One region of the Microbacterium sp. NPDC060132 genome, then DNA from elsewhere that is predicted to be linked to it. Evidence: predicted binding sites of a transcription regulator. Region 1 holds the regulator's gene; each other region holds the start of a gene.

The links. Region 1 encodes LexA, which represses DNA repair genes until DNA is damaged. Its sites were predicted from a motif close to TCGAACANNTGTTCGA; they were not measured.
Region 2: a site for LexA is predicted at 1,305-1,320, ahead of ACFWCH_RS07980 (DUF222 domain-containing protein). Genes of this name have one in related genera too.
Region 3: a site for LexA is predicted at 1,566-1,581, ahead of ACFWCH_RS16935 (DUF222 domain-containing protein). Genes of this name have one in related genera too.

The regions. Positions count from the first base shown of each region.
Region 1 covers NZ_JBHWXU010000002.1:199,367-202,623, forward strand. Annotated here, with positions in the region: gene metE (5-methyltetrahydropteroyltriglutamate--homocysteine S-methyltransferase) at 1-1,200, shown strand, start outside; gene lexA (transcriptional repressor LexA) at 1,256-1,948, opposite strand; gene ACFWCH_RS17460 (LysM peptidoglycan-binding domain-containing protein) at 2,237-2,605, shown strand; gene ACFWCH_RS17465 (histidinol-phosphate transaminase) at 2,640-3,257, shown strand, end outside.
Region 2 covers NZ_JBHWXU010000001.1:1,616,206-1,619,462, reverse strand. Annotated here, with positions in the region: gene ACFWCH_RS07980 (DUF222 domain-containing protein) at 1-1,273, opposite strand, end outside; gene ACFWCH_RS07975 (HIT family protein) at 1,466-1,969, shown strand; gene ACFWCH_RS07970 (carbohydrate ABC transporter permease) at 2,076-3,011, opposite strand; gene ACFWCH_RS07965 (carbohydrate ABC transporter permease) at 3,013-3,257, opposite strand, start outside.
Region 3 covers NZ_JBHWXU010000002.1:94,001-97,257, reverse strand. Annotated here, with positions in the region: gene ACFWCH_RS16945 (ABC-F family ATP-binding cassette domain-containing protein) at 1-722, opposite strand, end outside; gene ACFWCH_RS16940 (alpha/beta fold hydrolase) at 768-1,508, opposite strand; gene ACFWCH_RS16935 (DUF222 domain-containing protein) at 1,611-2,918, shown strand.

The DNA.
Region 1 (3,257 bases):
CTGGCCCGCGGGCTGTCGCACGGCCCCGAGGCGATCGCCGCCGAGCTCGACGAGGCCTCGGCGGCCCTGCGCGACCGGCTGGATGCGCCCGGCGTGCGCGACGGCGCGGTGCGCAAGCGGGCGCTGGTCGACGCCGACTTCTCTCGGGTGTCCTACGAGGAGCGGGAGAGTGCGCAGGAGGCCCTCGGCCTCCCGGTCCTGCCCCTGACGACGATCGGGTCGTTCCCGCAGACCGCCGACATCCGTCGCGCACGGGCGCGGTTCACGCGCGGTGAGATCCCCCGCGACGACTACGACGACTTCCTGCGCCGGGAGATCGCCGCGGTCGTGTCGCTGCAGGAGGATCTCGGGCTCGACGTGCTGGTGCACGGGGAGCCGGAGCGCAACGACATGGTGCAGTACTTCGCCGAGAACCTCGACGGCTTCGCGGTCACGGAGCACGGGTGGGTGCAGTCGTACGGCTCCCGCGCCACACGACCGTCGATCCTGTGGGGCGACGTCTCCCGGCCGGCACCGATCACGGTCGACTGGTCCGGATACGCGCAGTCGCTCACCGCGAAGCACCTCAAGGGCATGCTCACGGGGCCGGTGACGATCCTCGCGTGGTCGTTCGTGCGCGACGACCAGCCGCTGGGGGAGACCGCGAACCAGGTCGCCCTGGCGCTGCGCGAGGAGATCGCCGACCTCGAGGCGGCGGGCATCGCCGTGATCCAGGTCGACGAGCCGGCCCTGCGCGAGCTGCTGCCGCTGAAGAAGGCCGATCAGCCGTCCTACCTGGACTGGTCGGTGGCGTCGTTCCGTCTGGCGACCGGTGGGGCAGCACCGGGCACGCAGGTGCACACGCACCTCTGCTACTCGGAGTTCGGTGTCGTGATCGACGCGATCCGCGCGCTGGACGCCGACGTCACGTCCATCGAGGCCGCCCGCAGCCGGATGGAGGTCGTCGCGGACATCGCCGAGGCCGGGTTCGACCACGGCATCGGCCCCGGCGTCTACGACATCCACTCCCCGCGGGTTCCCGCGGTGGAGGAGGTGGAGTCCCTGCTGCGTCGCGCCGTGGAGGAGATCCCCACGCGGCAGCTCTGGGTCAACCCGGACTGCGGCCTCAAGACCCGCGGCTACGAGGAGACCACCGCGTCGCTGCGGAACATCGTCGAGGCCACGCGCCGCGTGCGCGCCGAGGTGGGCGCCTCGGTCTGATCACGTGACGAAGGCCCTCTCCGAGCGATCGGGGAGGGCCTTCCTCGTGTCCGGGTCAGACGGCTCGCAGCACCGCGACGACCTTGCCGAGCACCACGGCCTCGTCGCCGAGGATGGGCTCGAAGGCGGTGTTCCGCGGCAGCAGCCACGTGTGTCCATCGCGGCGACGGAGCACCTTGACGGTGGCCTCGCCATCGAGCATCGCCGCGACGATCTCGCCGTTCTCGGCGTCGTGCTGCGAGCGGACGACGACCCAGTCGCCGTCGCAGATGGCGGCGTCGATCATCGACTCGCCGGAGACCTTGAGCATGAACAGGTCGCCCTTGCCGACGAGCTGCCGGGGGAGCGGGAAGATCTCCTCGACCTGCTGGTCCGCGGTGATGGGCACGCCGGCGGCGATGCGGCCGACGAGGGGCACGAGCGCGGCGTCGCCGACGGGAGTCGTGACATCGGCCGGGTTCTCGGCGCCGGAGCCGGTGCCGGGCAGGTCGATCAGCACCTCCATGGCCCGCGTCTTGCCCGGGTCTCGACGCAGGTAGCCGCTCAGCTCCAGCTGGCCGAGCTGGTGCGTGACGCTGGAGAGCGACTTGAGCCCGACGGCGTCGCCGATCTCGCGCATGCTCGGCGGGTAGCCGTTCTGGGCGATGGCGGCCTGGATGACCTCCAGGATCGCCATCTGCTTGGGGCTGAGGCTCTTGCGACGGCGGGTCCGCGGCGCCTCCGACTCCGGGGCTGTGGTCTCGCTCATGATGCTCCTTCAGTGCGTGAGATCCGACGTCGCTCTTCGAATGTCGGTGGCCCGTGGTGGGGTGTCCTTGTCGAAACCGTATCCGAGAATCGCGCCGATCTGGAAGATCTGTTCGAGCGTGTCGGACGATTCGTGGACAGGGTTTCGAAGACAGCTTGACAGATGTTCGAACTCGAAGATATCTTCGGAACGTAGCTTCGCATTCACGGCTCCCGGCCGAGTCGCGGATGCGAACGCTACGCCAACCTCCCCGGGCCCTCGCGGCGCCGGGACAGTGAAGGAGCAGACATGAGCACCATCAGCCTCAGCACCGCGACCGCGATCTCCGCCACGGCCCGTCCGGCCACGCGGCTCCGGCTCACGGCTCGCGGTCGCGGTGTGCTGCTCGCGGTCGCGTCCGTCCCGCTCGCCGTCGGCATCGCCTTCGCGGCGATCAGCGGCGGCAGCGCCATCGCCTCCGGTGCCGACAAGCCCGTGGCCGCCGTCGAGACCATCACGGTCATGCCCGGTGACACCCTCTGGTCGATCGCCGGCTCGATCGCTCCCGAGGCCGACCCGCGCGACGTGATCGGCGACATCAGCCGCATGAACCTGCTCCGCGGCGGAGAGATCCAGATCGGTCAGGAGCTCGCGATCCCGGCGCAGTACGCGGAGTGACGCATGGCCGTCGGTGCCGCCTCGTCCTCTTAACATGGATAGGGTGACCCTCTCCCTCAACGATCTCCCGCTGCGCGACGATCTGCGCGGACTCACTCCGTACGGCGCACCGCAGGCACCGCTCCCGATCGCCCTCAACGTCAACGAGAACACGCATCCCGTTCCCGACGAGGTCGCCAGCGACATCCTCGACGACATCGCCGTGGCGATCCGCGACGTCAACCGCTATCCCGACCGGGAGTTCACCACGCTGCGGGAGGCGTTCGCGGACTACCTCGGTCACGGGCTCACGGCCGAGCAGATCTGGGCGGGCAACGGCTCGAACGAGGTGCTGCAGCACATCCTGCAGGCGTTCGGCGGACCGGGGCGGACGGCGTTCGGCTTCGCTCCGACCTACTCGATGTATCCGCTGATCGCGCAGGGCACGGGTGCGTCATGGGTCGCCGGCACCCGGCACCCCGACTACTCGATCACCCCGGAGGAAGCCGCGGCACAGGTGCGCGCCACCGACCCCGACGTGGTGATCCTGTGCTCGCCCAACAACCCCACCGGTACGCCGCTCGGGCTCGACGTCGTCGCGGCGGTCTACGAGGCCGCGCGCGGCGTGGTGATCGTCGACGAGGCGTATCAGGAGTTCGCACCGCATGACGCG
Region 2 (3,257 bases), on a different contig from region 1:
CGCCGCTACCACCGCCACCACTGCCGCGTTCGCCGCTGTCGATGTGGATGTCCCACCCGTTGTCGTGGATGCGATGGTGACACGTCTCGCACAGCAGCACCCCGTTGGACAGATCCGTCGGCCCGCGGTCGCGCGACCACCACCGGATGTGATGCGCCTTCGTCATCTCCGGCGGCAACCCGCACATCGCACACCCCCCGTCTCGCTCCACCAGCGCCAGCCGCTGCGCCCGGGTGAACAACCGCTTCTCCCGCCCCCAGTCCAACACCTCACTGCCCCCGCCGAGCACACACGGGATCACCCCGCCGCCCGCCGCCATCCGCCGCACCGCCCCGACGCTCACCGGCTGATCGATCCCGTCCACCTGCGCCGACCCCGATCCCGCCTCCAGATCCCCCAGGCCCACCCGCACCACCACCGTCGCCCCGGCCAGCGGCAACCGCGACGCACACCCGAGCACGTGCCCCGCGAACGCCGACAACGCATCCGCCTGGATCATCGGCACTGTACGACGGTCCGCATCCGGAGCCCCCGCATCCGGCGCCTCCTGACGCGCCGCGAACGCTGCCGACACGAACCCCCGGATCGCCGCCACCACCGGCGCCGCCGTCTCCGCATCCAGCACCGCGTTCAGATGCACCATCCCGTCACGCTCGAACAGCGTCAACGACCGACGCGACCGCTGCTCCTCCGCCCGCGGCTCCACCCCATCCGGATCGACCCACGCCTCCGCCCGCACCACCAACCGCCGCACCTCATCCACCGACAACCCCGCCGCCTGCTCCACCAGCACCCGCTCGGCTTCCGCCACCCGAGCAGCACCCACGGCCACGCGGCACCGGTCGAGCATCGCGACGATCAGCGCGGCCGCCGGCGCACCGAGCGCACCCGCGGCCAACGCCTCCCGCACGCACGGGTACTTCGCCGGCAGTCGCTGCCCCAGGAGGTCGGCGCGCGGGGCCGTGGCCTCGCCCACCGCCACCAGTCGCGCCGCCTCTCCCGTCGAGACTCCGGTCGTCGCGGCGATCAGCCTCGCCGGGTTCCGATAGCCCTGCTGCTTCGCCAGGCTGCCGGCACCGAGCTCAGGCCGCGACTCCCGCGCGATGCCCGCTCCCACTGACACGTGCACCGCGTCGAGACGTCTCCGCAGCACGCCGATCGCGTCGTTCACCGCGATCAACTGCTCGCGGTTCAGGTCCATCGGATCGCCCGCGCCACCCCACGCGGCGTCGAGGCGGGACATCGCCTCGTGCAAACCGGAGAGTGTGGACATGCCCCGATTCTACCGTCGACGGCGGCGAGTTTCGTATCTTTGTTCGAATCGAGAACCGGGATATCGGGCTGTCGAGAGGGCCACCGACGCCCTCCACGAACCGCACGGTGGCGCCCGACGGAACGGGCTCGCAGACCACGCCCTCGCGACCCGATCGTCCCCGCCGGAGCACCCATCGATAGCATCGGCGGCATGGACTGGCGTGACGACCGCATCCGCTCCGCCGCGCGGGGAGAGAACCCGACGCTGCTCGCCGAACTGCCCGGCGGCTACGCGGTGATCGGCGATGTGCAGTTCCTCCCCGGCTACTGCGTGCTGCTCGGCACGGATCCGGAGGCCACCGCGCTGGCGGACCTGCCGCGGGAGGAACGGGTACGGTTCCTCGCCGCCGTCGACCTCCTCGCCACGGCCGTGGAGCACGCCTGCCGAGAGGTCGATCCGGCGTTCCGTCGCATCAACATCGACATCCTCGGCAACACCGACGCCTTCGTCCATGCCCACGTCTGGCCCCGCTACGAGTGGGAAGCGCCCGACCTGAAGTCCTGGCCCGTCTGGCGCTACGACCCCTCGAACTGGCACGACGCCGCCACCCGCCTCGGCCCGCAGCACGACGATCTCCGGGCCCGCATCACGGCCCACCTCCGACGCCTCGCCGCCGCCGACTCGATCTCGATCGCGCGCCGCCCCGCCCCCTGACGCGATCCATCCCCCGCTCCGCCCCTGTCGCGGCCTCACAAACGCACCCCGGACCACCCCGCCCGCCACGTCTCCGACCCCGCACTCGGACCATCGCGTCCTCGGGCTACTTCACACTCCCCTGGGTGAGCCCGCCGACGAGCCACTTCTGCAGGAACAGCGCGAGCAGGTAGATCGGGATGAGGCCGGCGAGGCTGGCGGCGGCCATCTGCCCGAACATCACCTCGCGGCCGCCCTGCATGAGCGCGATGCCGACCGGGAGGGTCTGCGAGTCGATGCTCTGCGTGAGCAGCAGCGGGATGAGGAAGTCGTTGTACGCGAGGATGAACACGATGATCGACACGGCGACGATGCCGGGCGCGGTGAGCGGGAGGATGACCGCCCACAGGGTGCGCAGCGGTCCGCAGCCGTCGATCTGCGCGGCCTCGTCGACCTCGAACGGGATCGCGCGGAAGAACCCGTCCAGCAGCCACACGGCGACCGGGGTGAGCAGCAGGCCCTCCACGATGCCGAGCCCGATCACGGAGTCCATCAGCCCGGCGGTGCGCACCAGCACGAACAGCGGGATGATCGCGACGATCGGCGGGGCGACGTAGGCGGAGACGATCAGCCCGAGGGTCTGCTTCCCGCCCGCGCGCAGCCGCGCCATGGCGTAGTTGGCGGGGATCGAGACGACGAGCGACACCAGCACCGCCACGAGCGCGGCACCGAGGGAGTTGCGCAGGTAGGTGAGGATGGGCCAGTTCTCGAACGCGCCGACCCAGTTCTCGAACGCGAGCCGCGAGGGCAGGATGCGGGTGGACAGGATGTCGTCCGGGCTCTTGAACGACATGCCCACCATGTACAGCACGGGCAGGAGGGCGAGCACGATCGCGACGAGGATCACGACCCACTTCACGACGGTGACGAGCACGGACGGGCGACCGGGGCGCGAGATGCTCGAGGTGCGGCTGCGGCGACGACGGCGGCGCGCGTCCGGCACGACCAGCGTGACGGTCGCGCTGTCGGAGGCGTGGTCGGAGGTGCGGAGTGTGAGCGACATGTCAGCTCTCCCTGTGCAGGCGCTGCCGGACGGCGTTGAGCGGCAGGATGACGATGGTGACCAGCACCAGGAACGCGATGGTCTGCGCGGCGGCAGCCCCCACGTCGAAGGTCTGCAACCCGGTGCGGTAGATCTCGAAGCTGCTGACGGTGGTGTCGAAGCCGGGTCCGCCGCCGGTCATGATGAACACCAGGTCGAACACCTTGAACGACACCACGAGCTTGAGCAGCAGCACGGTGACCAGGC
Region 3 (3,257 bases), 110 kb from region 1:
CGCAGCCACGCGAGCTCCTTGCGGGCGAGGTTCTGCCGCTTCGCCTCGGTCGCCGCGGCCATGCGGTCACGCTCGACCCGCTGCAGGATGTACGCCGCGTAGCCGCCCTCGAACGGCTCGACGATGCGGTCGTGCACCTCCCACGTCTCGGTGCAGATCTCGTCGAGGAACCAGCGGTCGTGCGTGACGACCAGCAGCGCCCCGGCGTTCGGGGACCAGCGCTTCTTCAGGTGACCGGCGAGCCAGGTGATGGCCTCGACGTCGAGGTGGTTGGTGGGCTCGTCGAGCGCGATCACGTCCCAGTCGCCGGTCAGGAGCTTGGCGAGCGACACACGCCGCCGCTGGCCGCCGCTGAGCGATCCGATCCGCGCGTCCCACGGGAGCTCTCGCAGCAGCCCGTCGATCACATCGCGCACCCGGGCGTCGCCCGCCCACTCGTGCTCCGGCACGTCGCCGACCACGGCCGCGCCGATCGTGAGGTCGTCCGGGAGCGTATCCGCCTGGGTCAGCACACCGATGCGGGTGCCGCCGCGCACGGTCACCCGGCCGGAGTCCGGCTCCTTGGTGCCGGCGAGCATGCCGAGGAGGCTGGACTTGCCGTCGCCGTTGCGGCCGACGATCCCGATGCGGTCCCCCTCCTCGATGCCGAGGGTGACGGAGTCGAAGACGACGCGGGTCGGGTATTCGAGGTGCAGGGCTTCGGCCCCGAGAAGATGTGCCATGTCCTCTCCAGGGTAGTCGCGGATCGCGGGCCGCCCGCCCTGTCGTCAGCGGGAGCCGAAGAGCTCCGGCAGCGCCGCCGTGAACACGTCGAAGTGGCTGTACCAGACGGTGTGCGCCGCGCCGGGGATGCTCCGCACGCGGACGCCCTCGTGCTCGAACCGGCGCGCATCCTCGTCGGTGACCCACGCGCTGGGGTCGGCGCGGACCACGATCGAGCCCGGTGCGGCGCTCCAGTGCCCATCGGAGCCGCACGACACGGACGCGGCCGTCGCGGCATCGAACCGCTCGGCCGCGCGGGCCTCCGCCTCGGCATCGGCGACCGAATAGAACGGACGCGCGCGGCGCAGCTCGGTCGGCGACAGGCGTGCACGCCGGTCGTGTTCGTACTGCGACACCAGCGCCGCGCGATCCTGACCGCCCTGCAGGGTCAGCGCCGCGTCGACGTAGACGGCGAGCGCCGGTTCGAGTCGCGGGGCGGCCGCGGCGAGGACCGTGGCACCGAAGGAGTGTCCCATCGCGGCGATCAGGGGCGGGCCGGGGGTGGCGGACGGGGGCTCGAGGAGGCGCACCAGGGTCTCGACGACCGCGTCGGCCGCGCTCTCGATCGTGAGCTGCGGATCGCGCGGCGAGAGTCCGTGACCGGGGAGATCGAGCGCGAGTACGCGGAAACCGCGCTCCGTCAGCGCGGGCACGACGCGGTGCCAGCTCTCGGCGGAGCCCATCATGCCGTGGAGGAGCACGACCGTGTGCTCGCCCGAACCGGCTTCGACGACGTTGAGAAGCATCGCGTCAGTAAACCACGACCGTTACCTTTCCGTGACCTGACTTTCGTCCATACTCGTTCGATCCTTTGTTCGAATGTCGGTGGTCAGTGATGGAGTGAGGTCATGACCGCGCTGCTCGACGCCACCGACTCCCAGCGGGCGATGCTCGCCGAGCTGGTCGCGGGCCTGATCGCGGCGGAGCAGACGCTGAGCAGCATGCAGGCCGCCCGCGACGGCTTGCTGGCCCTGGCCGGGCGCCTCGCGGTCGACATCGCCCGGCAGGGGCGCCACCCCGACCACGGCGACCTGGCGATCCGCACGGTCGCCGCCGAGATCGGCGCGGCCCAGCGCGCGAGCGATCGCGCGGTCGAACGGCGCATGTCCGAGGCGTCCTGGCTGGTCGAGCGCTTCCCCGCGGTGTGGGAGGCGCAGGGCCGCGGGCTGATCAGCGCGGCGCACGCGCGCGCGATCCTCGACGCGGGTGCGCATCTCCACGACGCTTCCGAGCGGTCGGCCTTCGCCGACGACGCCGTAGCCCTCGCGCAGACCACCTCGCCCAACCGGCTGCGGCCGCTCGTGCGACGCCTCGCCGAACGCTTCCAGGAGCGCACGGTCACCGAACGGCACCGCGACGCCCGCGAGCAGCGGCGGGTCTGGGTGAAAGACGCAGGCGACGGGATGGCCGACCTGGGCATGCACGGACCGGCGGCACTCGTCCACGGCATGTTCGACCGGCTGTCGCAGATGGCTCACGCCGTACAGCAGGAGAACGCGCGCGCGGAGCGGGGCGCGACCGAGCCCTCCCCTGCCACACCCGACACCCGCACGGTCGACCAGCTGCGAGCCGACCTGCTCTCCGATCTGGTGCTGACTGGCACCCCGGCCGGCCACGACACGGCGGACGGTCTGCTGGGCGAGCTGCGGGCGCGCGTGGAGGTGACGGTGCCCGTGCTGACCCTTCTTCGTGACGATCACCCCACGGCGGCGGGTGCTCCGGCTGAGCTCGACGGTCAGACGCCGATCGATGCGGAGACCGCCCGACATCTGACCGGCGGCGCCGCGGGGTGGGATCGGGTGCTCACGCATCCGATCAGCGGCGCGACGCTCGCGGTCGACCGCTACCGGCCGAGCGAGGAGCTCCGCCGGCACCTGCGAGCGCGCGACCAGCGCTGCCGTTTCCCCGGATGCGGCCTCGCGGCGCGGAAGAGCGACCTCGACCACACCCACGATGCGGCCCGCGGCGGGACGACCGAGCACCGGAACCTGGCGACCCTCTGCCGCAGACACCACACCCTCAAGCACCACTCCCCGTGGCAGGTGCGGCAGCGGCCGGGCGGCCTTCTGGAGTGGACGAGTCCGGCCGGACGGAGCTACCTCGACCGTCCGCCGCCTCGGCCATCGGTGGTGTTCGCGGAGGCGGCACCGTTCTGAGTCGCGATGCTGCGAGCGCATTGATGATGCCGGCGGGTGCGGCGAGCGGTGGGTGCAGCGAGTGCGGCAGGTGCGGCGAGCGGTGGGTGCAGCGAGTGCGGCAGGTGCGGCGAGCGGTGGGTGCAGCGAGTGCGGCAGGTGCGGCGAGCGGTGGATGCAGCGAGTGCGGCGAGCGCGGCAGGTGCGGCGAGCGCGGTGGGTGCGGCGAGCGCGGCAGGAGTCTGCGGTGCGCCTCCCCCTAGAGTGGAAGCATGTCGAGCCCCGAATCAGACAGGTCGGGGGCTGCCGGTCGCACCGCCAGCCCCGACACTCGCTGACTCGTCGCATCCGCCCCCGGGC